Regions from separate parts of the Rhizobium sp. BT-226 genome, predicted to be linked through region 1. Evidence: predicted binding sites of a transcription regulator. Region 1 holds the regulator's gene; the other holds the start of a gene.
What was found. Region 1 encodes PhoB, which activates phosphate uptake and scavenging genes when phosphate is short. Its sites were predicted from a motif close to TGTCATNNANCTGTCAT; they were not measured.
Positions count from the first base shown of each region.

Region 1 (7,329 bases):
AGTGATCCTTGGGCTCGGAGCCAAGGGGTACGGCCATGTTCATGCGGTAGCCGAAACGCGCGGCACCCTCGACCAGCGAATGCAGCACATTGTTGCCGTCGCCGGTCCAGGCGATGGTCTTGCCCTTGATCGGGCCGCGGTGCTCTTCGAAGGTCATAATATCGGCCATGATCTGGCAGGGATGGGTGTCATCCGTCAGCGCATTGATGACCGGCACGGTCGCATGCTGGGCCAGCTCCAGCAGGCGCGAGTGCTCGGTGGTGCGGATCATGATCGCATCGACATAGCGCGACAGCACCTTGGCGGTGTCGCCGATCGTCTCGGCGCGGCCGAGCTGCATCTCGGTGCCGGACAGAAACAGCGTTTCACCACCGAGCTGGCGCATGCCGACGTCGAAGGAGACGCGGGTGCGCGTCGACGGCTTCTCGAAGATCATCGCCAGCATCTTGCCGGCGAGCGGCTTGTCGCCCGTGCCTGCCTTGAAGGCCTGCTTGCGGGCGAGCGCATCGTTCATGATCGTTCTGAGATCGGCGGATGTGACCGCCGAAAGATCGAGGAAGTGTTTAGGGCTCATATCGTCTTCTTACCTGTGCTGCGCCCGAAGGCGGCAATTTCTTCAAGCCGTCTTCTTGACCTTGGAAGCGCGGATGCTCTCGGCGGCGCGCTCGATGCGGACGAGCCCCTCGCGGGCTTCCTCGGCGGTGACCACGAGCGGCGGAAGAAGGCGGATGACGTTGTCGCCGGCGGGTACGCCGAGCAGATGGGCGGCGCGGATCGCCTGCAGCAGTTCAGCCGAGGGAACGGCGGCCTTGATGCCGAGCAAAAGGCCCTCGCCTCTGATATCCTCGATCACATCGGGATAACGATCCTTCAGCGAGGCGAGGCCCTGGCGGAAGACCAGTGCGACGTCGCGCACCTGCTGAAGGAAGCCATCGGCGAGGATGATGTCGAGCACGGCGCTGCCGACGGCCATGGCAAGCGGATTGCCGCCATAGGTCGAGCCATGCGTGCCGGCCTTCATGCCGGAGGCGGCCTCGGCGGTGGCAAGGCAGGCGCCGAGCGGGAAACCGCCGCCGATGCCCTTGGCGACAGCCATGATGTCGGGGGTCACGCCCGACCATTCATGGGCGAAGAGCCTGCCGGTGCGGCCGACGCCGGTCTGGACCTCGTCGAGGATCAACAGCAGGCCGTTGTCGTCGCAGAGCTGGCGAAGCGCCTTCATGAATTCAGGGGTGGCAGGGCGGACGCCGCCCTCGCCCTGTACCGGCTCGATGAGGATGGCGGCCGTGGCCTCAGTGATCGCGGCGCGGACCGCTTCGATATCGCCGAAAGCCACCTGATCGAAACCCGGCGCCTTGGGGCCGAAACCTTCGAGATATTTCTCCTGGCCGCCGGCGGCGATCGTCGCCAGCGTCCGTCCGTGGAAGGCGCCTTCAAAGGTGATGATATGGAAGCGCTCGGGATGGCCCTTGGAAAACTGATAGCGGCGTGCCGTCTTGATCGCGCACTCGAGCGCCTCGGCGCCTGAATTGGTGAAGAACACCTTATCGGCGAAGGTGGCGTCCGTCAGCCGTTTTGCCAGGCGCTCCTGACCGGGGATCTCATAGATGTTCGACAGGTGCCAGACCTTGTCGGCCTGCTCCTTCAGCGCGCCGACCACATGCGGATTGCTGTGGCCGACGGAGGTGACGGCGACGCCGGCGCCGAAATCGAGATATCGCTCGCCGGTTTCGGTGATCAGCCATACGCCCTCGCCTCGCTCGAACCGCAGCGGGGCACGAGAATAGGTGTCATAAAGCGGCGTGGCTTCAGCCATTGCGCGATCTCCATCAAAGTTGCCGGGCAATGACTCCGGCTAAGGAAACCAGGCCCGAAAAATTAAAAATGCCGCCTTGCGGCGGCCACTGGCACTATTTCCTTTTCGCGCTGCAATGTCAACAAAACTGCGCCCTTAGCCTATGCAGCAAGGGTGTACAGCGGCATTCTCAGTCTTCAACAGGCATTATTGCAGAAATGACACGCAGAGGCAGCAAGTTGGGGAAAACTACGAATTCGATTCATCCGGATTCATGCGACTCTTGTCACGGAGTCAGCCTCACACTAGGTTAAAGATCAATTACTAGACTGCATGCGGCGGAACTAGTCACCAAAATTGATCAAGCGTTTCTTGTTTCGGAGCTCCCGGGACAACGGTGAGGGATTCTGCCATCACCAACGCAAAAGGTGGAGACAGGGCATGAACTGGACAGACGAGCGGGTCGAGAAACTCAAGAAGCTTTGGGCCGAAGGACTGAGCGCCAGCCAGATCGCTGCGCAACTCGGCGGGGTCAGCAGAAACGCGGTCATCGGCAAAGTGCACCGGCTAAGCCTTCCGGGCCGCGCCAAGGCCGGCGGCACCAACACCGCGGCGCGAACGCCGAAACGCAATACATCGGCGCCGCGCGCGCCGAACTACGCCTCCCGGATCACCACCCGCACCGTTACCCGCCAGCAGGGCGCGACGATGCTGAAGGAAGAGATCGAGATCGAAACGATCGAGGAAATGGAATACGTGCCGAGAGGCAATGTGGTGGTGCCGATTTCGCGCCGCCTCGGCCTGACGGAACTGACCGAGCGCACCTGCAAGTGGCCGGTCGGCGATCCGCTGAAGGACGACTTCCACTTCTGCGGCTGCGAGTCCCCCGACAATTCGCCCTATTGCAGCTATCACCAGAAGCTTGCCTACCAGCCGGTCAACGAACGCCGCCGGGCGGCAGCGCGGGCAAGCTGAACGCGGGCAGCCATCGTCAGTATGTAGAAACGGGCCGAGTGGCCCGTTTTTTAATGCGCGGATGGAAGCTCAGGCTTCCCTCCGTCATGCTCGGCCTTGTGCCGAGCATCTGATCACCTCAACTACTTGAGGGAAAACCGTTTATTTTCAGATGCTTAATTTGGCGTGCGCAGATCCTCGGCACAAGGCCGAGGATGACGTCGCGGGCTTTGCCAGGGCTTTGTCAGCAGGCTCAGATGGAAGCCCTCAGGCTTCCATCGAATAACCGGCGCCGCGGACGGTGCGGATAACGTCCTGCATGTTGGAAAAATTCAGCGCCTTGCGCAGGCGGCCGACATGGACGTCGACGGTGCGCTCGTCGACATAGATATCGTGGCCCCAGACGCCGTCGAGAAGCTGCGAGCGGGAGAAGACCCGGCCCGGCGACGACATCAGGAATTCCAGCAGGCGGAATTCGGTGGGGCCAAGGCGGACTTCGCGGGTCTTGCGATGGACGCGATGGGTCTCGCGGTCGAGCTCGATGTCACCGCATTTCAGCACCGTCGACAACACTTCGGGACGGGCACGCCGCAGCATTGCCTTGACGCGGGCAACGAGCTCGGGGGTCGAGAAGGGCTTGACGACATAATCGTCGGCGCCCGTCGACAATCCGCGGACGCGCTCGCTTTCCTCGCCGCGCGCCGTCAGCATGATGATCGGCAGGCGCTCGGTTTCCGGCCGCATACGCAGGCGCCGGCAGAGCTCGATGCCGGAGACGCCCGGCAGCATCCAATCGAGGATGAGAAGATCGGGCGTGCGCTCCTGAAGCCTCATTTCGGCTTCGTCACCACGAAGGATGGTATCGACCTCGAAGCCTTCCGCTTCGAGATTATAGCGAAGAAGCACGCTGAGGGCTTCCTCGTCTTCAACAACTGCAACTCTCGGGATCATGCGTCTCGATCTCCTCGCGCATGATCCTTAAACCAGGGTGATTTAAGCAATGCATCCTGCGCAAATTCAGAAATTGGCTGCGACCTCTTTGCGCGCCCGGACGGGCGCGCACGCAATTGACTGGTGTGGGCGTTATTCGGTGACCGCGCCGACGGTGTTGGCGCTGTCGTCCTTCGGACGATCGCCTTCCGGCTGCGCGCCTGTCGCCATGTAAAAAATCGTCTCGGCGATGTTGGTGGCATGGTCGCCGATGCGCTCGATATTCTTGGCGCAGAAGAGAAGATGCGTGCAGCTGGTGATGTTGCGCGGATCTTCCATCATGTAGGTCAGGAGTTCGCGGAACAGCGATGTGTACATCGCGTCGATCTCGTTGTCGCGTTCACGGATCGCATTCGCCTTGTCGGCTGAACGATTGGTGTAGACGTCGAGCACTTCCTTGAGCTGGACGAGCGCCAGTTCGGACAGATGCTCGAGGCCGCGAGCGAGCTTGCGGGGAACGCCGGTGCTTTGGACGGCGATGACGCGCTTGGCAGTGTTCTTGCCGAGGTCGCCGACGCGTTCGAGATCGGCGGCGATACGGATCGAACCCATGATTTCACGCAGGTCCGAGGCCATCGGCTGACGGCGGGCGATCGTGACGATCGCCTTATCGCCGATTTCGCGTTCGGCGTGATCGAGGATCACATCGTCAGAGATGACCTTCTGCGCCAGCGCGGTATCGCCGTTGACCAGCGCCCGCACAGATTCGCCGACCATCTGCTCGGCCAGGCCGCCCATTTCGGAAATCCGCCTGGACAGGAACTTCAAATCATCATCATAGGCAGAAAAAATATGTGTCGATGCCATGGGCTTTATCCTCGAATAACGGGAAGGCTTGGTGTCGCCAAAATCAGCCGAAGCGACCCATGATGTAGTCCTGGGTGCGCGGATCGTCGGGATTGGTGAACATCTTGTCGGTGTCGTTCTCCTCGACGAGATTGCCGAGGTGGAACATGGCGGTGCGCTGCGAGACGCGCGCGGCCTGCTGCATGGAGTGGGTGACGATGACGATCGTGTAGTTCTCGCGCAGCTCGTGGATCAGTTCCTCGACCTTGGCGGTGGCGATCGGGTCGAGCGCCGAGCAGGGTTCGTCCATCAGGATGACTTCCGGGCTGACGGCGACGGCGCGCGCAATGCAGAGGCGCTGCTGCTGACCGCCCGACAGGCCGGTGCCGGATTCATGCACGCGGTCCTTGACCTCGTTCCAGAGGCCGGCGCGCTGCAGGCTGGTCTCGACGATCTGGTCGAGATCGGCCTTCGACTTGGCAAGACCATGGATGCGCGGGCCGTAGGAGACGTTTTCATAGATCGTCTTCGGGAACGGATTCGGCTTCTGGAAGACCATGCCGACGCGGGCGCGAAGTTCGACGACGTCGATATCGGGATCATAGACATCGTCGGTGTCCAGCGTGATCTTGCCGGTGACGCGGCAGCCGTCGATCGTGTCGTTCATGCGGTTGAGGCACCGCAGGAAGGTCGACTTGCCGCAGCCGGACGGGCCGATCAGGGCGGTTACGGTGTTTTCGCGAACGTTCAGGTTCACATCGAAAAGCGCGCGCTTCTCGCCGTAGTAAACCGAGACATCCTGGCCGATCATCTTATACGGGACGTTGCTCATCTTCTGATCCAGCGCCTTCTCAACTGCAGCTTCCGTCAACATGTTCATGATCTTGTAACTCCGTTTACCAGCGGCGCTCGAAGCGACGACGCAAGAGGATGGCGCCCATGTTCATGACGATCAGGAACAGGAGCAGGACGATGATGGCACCCGAAGTACGCTCAACGAAGGCACGTTCGGCCTCGTTGGCCCACATATAGACCTGTACGGGCAGAGCCGTCGAGGGATCGAGCGGTGTCGTCGGCGCATTGGCGACGAAGGCGACCATGCCGATCAAGAGCAGCGGCGCGGTTTCGCCGAGCGCGTGCGCCAGGCCGATGATCGTGCCGGTCAGGATGCCGGGCATGGCGAGCGGCAGCACATGGTGGAACACCATCTGCATTTTCGAAGCGCCGAGGCCGAGCGCTGCGGCGCGGATCGACGGCGGCACGGCGCGCAGTGCCGCACGCGTCGCGATGATGATCGTCGGCAGGGTCATCAGCGTCAGCACCAGGCCGCCGACCAGCGAAGCCGAGCGCGGCAGGCCGATGAAGTTGATGAAGACGGAAAGACCGAGCAGACCGTAGACGATGGAAGGGACCGCGGCGAGGTTGTTGATGTTGACCTCGATCAGGTCCGTCAGCTTGTTCTTCGGCGCAAACTCCTCGAGATAGATCGAGGCGGCGACGCCGATCGGCAGAGAAAGCACGAGCACGATCAGCATCAGGTAGAGCGAGCCGATCAGGGCGACGCCCAGGCCTGCGGCCTCCGGACGGCTGGAGTTGCCGTTGACGAAGAGGCCGGTGTTGAACTGCTTGTGGAGAGCACCGCTCGCCTTCAGCTCGTTCATCCAGCCAACCTGCTTGTCGTTGACCTTGCGGTTCTTCTCATCGACCAAGAGGTCGATCTGGCCCTTGTTGGCGCTGTCGACATTGGCGTCGGCGAGCACCGTGACATTGACCGTCTTGCCGATGATCGACGGATCGGCGATCACCATATCGCGTAGCTGGATCGGCGCACTCTTCGACAGCATGGCGGATGCATCGCGCACGTCGGGACGGCTCGAGGCATTGATGTTCAGCTGCTTGACGATCGCGTCACGCAGGAGAACCGGATAGTTGGCGGCGATCAGCACCGAAGGGTCGGTCGCACGCTTATTGTCGGGGTCGATCGTCTTCTCAACGAATTCGATCGGCAGGGTGATCGCCGTCTGCTGGAAGGCGGTATAACCTTTGCCGATCACCGTCCACAGCAGGATGAAGAGGAAGACGAGACCGAAGGTGATGGCGGCGATGCCATAGGCCTGGAACCGGCGCTCGGCGGCATAGCGGCGCTTGATGCCGATATCGCGGCGGGCTGGCGCCTTGGAAACGGTGACGCCGGCGGTGGGAGAAACAATATCCGTCATTCGTACTGCTCCCGGTATTTGCGCACGATGTAGAGCGCATAGATATTGAGGCAAAGCGTGATGCAGAACAGGGTGATGCCAAGGGCAAAGGCAACCAGTGTCTGCGGCGAGGTGAACTCAAGGTCGCCGGTCAGCTGGTTGACGATCTTGACGGTCACCGTCGTCATCGGCTCGAAGGGGTTGATCTGGATGCGGGCAGCCACACCAGCGGCCAGCACGACGATCATGGTTTCGCCGACGGCGCGCGAGGCAGTCATCAGCAATGCGCCGACGATGCCGGGAAGGGCTGCGGGCAAGACCACTTTCTTGATGGTTTCGGAGCGTGTGGCACCAAGACCGAGCGAACCGTCACGCAGTGACCGCGGCACGGCGGTGATGATATCGTCCGACAGCGAGGACACGTAAGGGATCAGCATGATGCCCATGACGATACCGGCCGTCAGAACGCTCTGCGCCTGAATGAAATTGCTGTAGTTGCCGGAGAGAAGGCCGCTGACCTGGGCGGAGAAATCGCGCAGGAACGGGCCGACGGTGACGAGCGCGAAGAAGCCGTAGACGATCGTCGGAATGCCGGCGAGCACTTCA
Region 1 is NZ_JAOYTI010000002.1:1,276,704-1,284,032, forward strand. It holds gene argF (ornithine carbamoyltransferase) at 1-574, opposite strand, end outside; gene OIU37_RS16525 (aspartate aminotransferase family protein) at 617-1,816, opposite strand; gene OIU37_RS16530 (GcrA family cell cycle regulator) at 2,237-2,770, shown strand; gene phoB (phosphate regulon transcriptional regulator PhoB) at 3,017-3,700, opposite strand; gene phoU (phosphate signaling complex protein PhoU) at 3,833-4,546, opposite strand; gene pstB (phosphate ABC transporter ATP-binding protein PstB) at 4,590-5,405, opposite strand; gene pstA (phosphate ABC transporter permease PstA) at 5,422-6,744, opposite strand; gene pstC (phosphate ABC transporter permease subunit PstC) at 6,741-7,329, opposite strand, start outside.

Region 2 (7,329 bases), on a different contig from region 1:
GATCAGGACCAATTGCCCTGGCGGAAGTCCATGGCAAAGGCCGATGCGGCCTTCCAATTGATCGACTTCGACTTGGCGGTGAAGACGGCGTTCTGGTGGAGAACGGTATAGGCGGGGTCTTCGCGCTCGCAGATCTGCAGCATGCGGGCGAAAGCGTCATGGCGCTTGGCGCGATCGGTGCTGGTCTCGAGGAAGGTCGACAGCGTGTTCATCTCGGCGTTGGTCCATTCGCCGACCTGTTGCTGCTGGCCGTTCGGACCGTGCTGTGCGACGATCGAGGAAACCGGATCGGGGAAGCTTGCGGAGTTCGACCAGTCGCGGACGGCGCGCGTCGGCGTCTTTTCGAGGATCTGCTGCCAGTTTTCCTTCATCTCGATCTGCACGTTGAGGCCGACCTGCGCCCACATTTCGACGAGGATCTGCGCCGTCGGGGTCTGGTTGGTATAATAGTTGTTCAGCAGGCGATACGGGATCGGATCGCCCTTGTAGTTGGCTTCCTTGAGGAGCTGGCGGGCGAGATCAGGATTGTATTCAGGCACGGTCCAATCCTTGACCAGCATGTCGCCATAGAAATCCCACTGCAGGCCGGCCGGAACGCGGGTGCGGCCTGCCCAGAGCGAGTCGACGATCGCCTGTCGGTCGATGGCATGCGTGAAGGCGCGGCGCACCAGCGGGTTACCGAGCTGAGCATGGGTCTTATCGAACACGGTCAGCCGGTGGTTGGTGATGATGCCGCCCTGGACTTCGAAGGCAGCGTTCTTTTCAATGCCTTCGATCTGGTCCGGCGGGATGTCGCTGGCGAGGTGATATTCGCCGGACAGCAGGCCATTGACGCGCGAGGCGACTTCCGGAACTTCGACGAAGCGGATCTGCTTCACCGGAGGACGGCCGCCCCAATATTCGTCATGCGCTTCGTAGATCAGGTAGGTGTCCGGCTTGAACTCAGCGACGCGGTAGGGACCGGTGGTGATCGGCGCGCGGGCCCAGTCGAGATAGCTCTTTGCCTCATCCCAGCCGCGGCGATTGGCGATGGCGCTGGCGGCAACTGAGATGCGGCCTTCCATCGTCACGTCAGGCGAACCGTTGACGAAGCGGACGGTATATTTGTCGACGATTTCGATGCCGAGCAGGGCTGGCCAGATACGGCGGGCGACGGCCGGAATTTCGACCGGCAGTTCCTTGCTTTCGCGGCCGAGCGGGTTCTTTTCGGTGACGAAGATCGTCTTGCCGGTGCTCGGCTGCGTATCGCCGAACATGCGTTCCTTGCTGAAGGAGAAGGCGACGTCTTCGGCCGTCATCTCGTCGCCATTGTGGAATTTGACGCCCTGGCGCAGTTTCAGCTCGACTGTCTTGTCGTCGATACGGCGCCATTCGGTGGCGAGCGACGGAACGGCCGAGAGGTTGCCGAGCCAGTCGAGGCCGATCAGGCTTTCCCACAGCGACGAATTGAAGATGCGCTGGCCGACATTCGACTGTTCGCGCAACGTATCCAGCGTGTTCGAGTTCGAGATCTTCTGGACGGCGATGGTGATCGAAGGACGGTTGTCGGCCTGGGCGATGGAAAAGCGCGGCAGGATCAGCGAGCTGGCGACGCCGGTGGCAAGGCCGAGAGCACCGCGACGGGTGAAGGTGACCATGGGAATATCTCCTTGGGTTCTCTGGTAAGTCGGATCAATGGCTGCGTTCGATCAGGCCTTCGGGGCCGGAGCGATAATGGGTCAGGGTTCTGTCGGCATGTTTCAGGCGCCAGGAGAGCGCCTTCTGCGCATAGTCCCGCACGAGCGCGGCATAGGCCGGATCGTCGGCGAGATTGGTGAATTCGTTCGGATCGTGCTGCAGATCGAAGAACAGCGGCGGCAGCGCTGCGAAATGAACGTATTTGTATCGCTCGTCCTGGATGACGCAGAGGCTGCAATCATTCATGCCGAGGCCGAGGAAACTCTGCGGCTCGGAATAATAGACATCGCGGAAGTCGTATTCGTAGTGCAATTCGGTACGCCAATCCTGCGGCCGGCCCTCGCTCAGGAAGGGCAGCAGCGACAGGCCGTCACAGGCGTGCGGGATCTTTCCGCCGAGCCAGTCGAGAATGGTCGGCATGAGGTCGATGCTCTCGGTGAAGCCGCTTTCGATCGCACCGGCGCGTGCATTTTCGCCGGCGTCCTTGATGACCAGCGGAATGCGGAAGCTCGGATCGTTGTAGCCGATCTTGCCGAGCAGGTGATGATCGCCGAGCTGCTCGCCGTGGTCGCTGGTGAAGATGATCAGCGTATCGTCCCACTGTCCGGTCTCATCGAGATAGTTAAAGACCCGGCCAAGGCAATCGTCGACCTCGGTGATCAGGCCGCAATAGGTTGCGCGCATCTGGCGCAGTTCCGCTTCGTCGAGCGTCGCACCTGACCCTTCGGCGCCCTGGAAGAAGGAGCCGCGGCGGATGCTGTCGACATAGAATTTCATCAACGGATGTTGTGCAGCCTCGGTGTCCGGGTTGGACGCGCGGATTGGCGCCGGCATGTCTTCCGGCCGGTACATGGCATGATAGGGAGCAGAGGCGACGAAGGGCGGATGCGGCCGGTAATAACCGAGATGCAGGAAGAAGGGCTTGCCGTCGCGGCCCTTGAGATAGGTCAGCGCCCGCTCGGTGAAGAAGGTCGAGTCCGAAAATTCCTTCGGAATGCGTGACGGACGGTCGGTGGCACCGGCAACGGCATCTTCGCCCTCGGGCAGCCAGATATCAGGACGATGCTCCGGCAGCTCGAAGCCGTTCTGTGCCACCCAGCCGAAATAACCCTCCATATTGGGCTCGAAGGCGCCGACTGGATGGAAGCCGTCCATCAAGTCGCCAAGCACCCTGAAGCGCGGATCGTTTGGCGAAGTGGTGCGCGGATCCGGCACCGTCGTCGTATAGCCGATCAGCGCCGGGTCGTAGCCGACGCCGCGCAACGCCTTGCCGAGGTTGAGGTGGCGCTGGTCGAGCGGCACCGTGTTCTGCACGGCGCGATGGTTCATCAGATAGAGGCCGGTGAGCAGGCTCGCACGGGCCGGGCCGCAGGGAACGCAGGTCGTCACATGGTTCCTAAAGGTCACGCCCTCGCGACAGAGCCGGTCGAGATTAGGCGTCTTCAGGAAATCGTTTTTCCCGTCGGCACGCAGAACGTGCGGAACGAAATCGGCTCGCCATTGGTCAACGACGATGAGGAGAACGTTTTTCTTTCGCATGGAGCCCCCATTTGTGCGGGGCTGTTTGAACCTCGATTATTGCAGCGCGATGACCACTTTTTCAACGTTCCATGACATTGAACGGATCGTGGGTTTCTTCGCGTTTATTCCATGGGCGTCATAAAATTGTAATACTTGCGACACAACAGCCGTTCACCGCGTGAGGCGGCTCCCCGGCTCTCGCTATCGGGCTTTCTTCGTCTTGCGGCTAATAACAATTGCTTTCCGGCGCCAAGGCAGCCGAAATCTGCATGGTTGAATTCCCGGCGTGACAAATTAGATTTGTCCCATGAGCGGACCGCGAGGAGTTTCGAGCGGAGATTGGTTGACGGCGGGCAGGCTGGATCTGCCTGCTGGCGGTGGTGCGTTCGCGATTCCCCGGCTGGCCATCGGCTTATTTCTGGTTGATCAGGCCCGGCACCGCATCGCCGTCGGTTCCGATCGTAAGCGGGTCGTGCCGCTGCGTGCCGGCGACGGCTGGATTCTGCCGGCCGGTTCGTCGGGCACCTGCGAATATGACGATAAGCTCTCGTTTCTGAGAGTGGATCTGTCGGACGCCTTGCTCAAGGATGTCGGTTTCGACAGGGCCGTCTTCAATCCCGTCGTCGGCAGCCTCGATCCGCTGCTGGTTCAATTCGTCCGTCACGCGGCCTCTCTTCGGGATGCACCGCAATCCCTCTATCGCGATACGATGCACCTTGCGGTTGCAGCGCATTTAGCTCAGCTGCTCTCGCCTGCCCCGCTGTCATCCATTGGGGTCGAGGACCGGCGGCTGCGCCGTGCACTGGCATATATCCATGACAATCTTGCCGAGGATCTTTCCCTTGACGACATGGCTTCCGAGGCGGCAATGAGCCGGTTCCATTTCGTGCGCATCTTCACCGCGGCGCTCGGCACGTCGCCGCTACAATATGTCATCCGTGAGCGAATGGAACGGGCCAAGGTGCTGCTCAGGACCACGGGCGTTCCGGTTGCCGCCGTCGCCATCCGCGTGGGTTATGACGACGTGTCCCGCTTCGGTCGGCATTTCAGGCGCAGTACAGGGCTCACGCCGGCAGCGTTTCGCAGACGATAGCGCTCCGACCCAGAATGACAATAAACACATAATAAATGCCAAGTATCGCTCCGGCGCCTGCGCGCCGATGCTGCGAAACTCCTCCTCGTACCTGATTAAACCGGCGGTGACGGCGAGGAAATCTTCGATGAGACTATCGACCCTTTCTGCAATTGGGGCAGCCCTGCTGCATTCGACGGCTTTTGCGGCCGGCATCGAGACGCGTCCCGTCTCCTTCCAGAACGAGGGAGTGACGCTTGCCGGCACGCTCTATCTCCCGGCCGACTACAAGCCGGGCGAAAAGCGCCCCGGCGTTCTGGTGACTGGCGCCTGGACCTCGATCAAGGAGCAGATGTCCGGCCTTTACGCGGAGGAGATGGCCGAGCGCGGCTTCATTGCCCTCGCCTTCGATTTCCGCGGCTGGGGCCAGTCTGGCGGCAATATCCGTTTCAAGGAGGATCCGGCGGCCAAGACCGATGATATCGTGGCGGCGGCCGACTTCATGGCAACCTTGCCGGAAATCGATGCCGGCAAGATCGCCGGTCTCGGCATCTGCGCCTCGGCCGGTTATATGGCGGCGGCGGCTTCGGGCAATCCCGATTTCACCGCCATATCGCTGGTGGCGCCTTGGCTGCATGACAAGGCGATCGTCGAGCGGATCTATGGCGGTGCGGACGGCGTCTCCAGGCTGATCGCCACGTCCCGCGAGGCTGAGGAAGCCGAGCGCAGCGGCCAGCCTCGGGTGATCGTTGCCGCAAGCGCCGACGACAGCACCGCGCTGATGTACCAGATCCCCTATTACACCGAGTCCAGCCGAGGCCTCATCCCGCAATATGACAATAAGTTCAATCTCGCCTCCTGGGAGCCTTGGCTGACCTATGACGCGGTTGCCATCGGTGACCGGCTCGACAAGCCGACGCTGATCGTCCACTCGGAAGCAGCGGCCGTCCCGCAAGGCGCGCATGCCTTTTTCACGCGCCTGCGTGGCGATGCCTCCGAGATCTGGCTCGACGGTGTCACCCAGTTCGATTTCTACGACAATCCCGAGGATGTCAGGCGGGCGGCCGATGCCGCGGCTGCCCATTTCGAACGGATCAACGAAGGCTCCTGATGCCTGGGAAGGAAATGACGATGAAAACCCTCCTACTCACAGTTGCCGCCGGCGTCTTGCTGGCCTCGTTCACCACCAGGGCCGAGCCGATCGGTCCAGACGACCGGGTGGCCATCATCGATGCCATTACCGACATTGCCGCTGGCGCCGACCGCCACCAGTGGGACCGCGTGCGCGGCGCCTTCGCCGACACGGTGACGCTGGATTACACCGGCCTCTGGGGCGGCGAGCCGACCACCCAGCCGGCCGAAGCCGTCATCCGGCAATGGTCTGCCTTTCTGCCGGGCTTCGATCGCACGCTGCATCTCGTCAGCAACCACGCCATCATCGAAAGTGCCGGCCCGACAGCGGTGGCCGAGGCCGATTTCCAGGCAGTCCATCGGATCGGCGCGGAGAGCTGGGTACTGATGGGACATTATCGATATGACCTCACCAAGATCGACGGCACCTGGAAAGTCTCCCGGCTGGTGATGACGCCCGCCCACGAGACCGGCGACCGGACTCTGGTCAACAGGGCCGCGGAACGCGCCGGGCAGCCGGGCTGATCCGGCCTGCCACTCTCATTCCAATATACCTTCAAGGAGATCCGCATGCGCAGACCATCGCTCGTTCGAGCACTCTTCGTTTCAGTCGCACTCTTTTCCGGAGGAACCGTCATGGCCGCAAGCCCGGAAGAAAACCGCAAGGTCATCACCGACTACTACGCCGCCTACGGCAGCGGCGACATGAGCCGTGTCGCCGCGTTCTTCGCCGACGATATCGAATGGCACATTCCCGGCCATCATCCGCTGGCCGGCGTCAAACGCGGCAAGGAAGAAGTGGCGGCATTCTTCCAGCAGCTGGGCAAGGCCGGTTTCCGCGCCGAGCTGATCGCGTTGACGGCCGACGAGTACTGGGTGATCGACATGCATCGCGGCTGGTCGGGACGAGACGGCCTGGCCAATGTCGACACCATCTGGGTGCTCGCCTTCCGCATCGAGAACGGCAAGATCAAAGAGGCGCGCAACTTCTCCTATGATCAGGCGGCCGCCGACACCTTCTTCTGGCAGGCCTACCCGCTGAAACCCCTGCCCGACCGGCTGCTCGAATGAGCTTATACCAGGTGATTCGTCGACGCGTCGAAGAGATGGATTTGGTCCGGATCGACCGAAAGTCCGATCATATCTCCTGCCTTGACCCTGTCGCGGCGCGTCTCGACGATCGTCAGTTCCGGCTGGGTCTCTGCGACGATGAAGGTTGACGAGCCGGTCGATTCGACGAAGGCGATCGGCACATCGAAGCTGCCATGTCCAGGCTCGACGACGCCGATATGCTCCGGCCGGATGCCGGCGATGAGCTTACGCCCAGGCTCGATGGCGCGGGTGATCGCAAGCGTCTGCTTCACTGCGCCGAAATCCAGGATAAGGCTCTTGCCGCCTTCCGCGGCAATCGCGGGAATGAAATTCATGGCCGGCGAACCGATGAAACCGGCGACGAAGCGGTTTGCCGGGCGGTCGTAGAGGTCCAGTGGCGCACCCTGCTGTTCGATGATGCCATCGCGCATCACCACCACATGGTCGGCCATCGTCATCGCTTCGACCTGGTCGTGCGTGACGTAGACGAAGGTTGCGTGCAGCCGGTCGTGCAGCGACCGGATTTCCTTACGCATGTGGACGCGGAGTGCGGCGTCGAGGTTGGACAGCGGCTCGTCGAACAGGAAGGCCTTGGGATGGCGGATGATGGCGCGGCTCATGGCGACGCGCTGGCGCTGACCACCGGAAAGCTCGCGCGGATAGCGCTTCAGGAGATGCGAAAGACCTGTCGTCGCCGCCACGTCCTCGGCGGCCTTTTTGGCCTCTGCCTTGGCAATGCCGCGGATGCGCAGGCTGTAGGTCAGGTTCTCCTCGACCGTCATATGCGGATAGAGCGCATAGGACTGGAAGACCATCGCGACGTCGCGCTTGCGCGG
Region 2 is NZ_JAOYTI010000008.1:202,278-209,606, reverse strand. It holds gene OIU37_RS33215 (ABC transporter substrate-binding protein) at 3-1,637, opposite strand; gene pehA (phosphoric/sulfuric ester hydrolase PehA) at 1,672-3,216, opposite strand; gene OIU37_RS33205 (AraC family transcriptional regulator) at 3,542-4,291, shown strand; gene OIU37_RS33200 (alpha/beta hydrolase) at 4,419-5,381, shown strand; gene OIU37_RS33195 (nuclear transport factor 2 family protein) at 5,402-5,926, shown strand; gene OIU37_RS33190 (nuclear transport factor 2 family protein) at 5,972-6,472, shown strand; gene OIU37_RS33185 (ABC transporter ATP-binding protein) at 6,475-7,329, opposite strand, start outside.
Region 2: the regulator PhoB is predicted to act here: its motif matches at 3,333-3,349, upstream of pehA (phosphoric/sulfuric ester hydrolase PehA).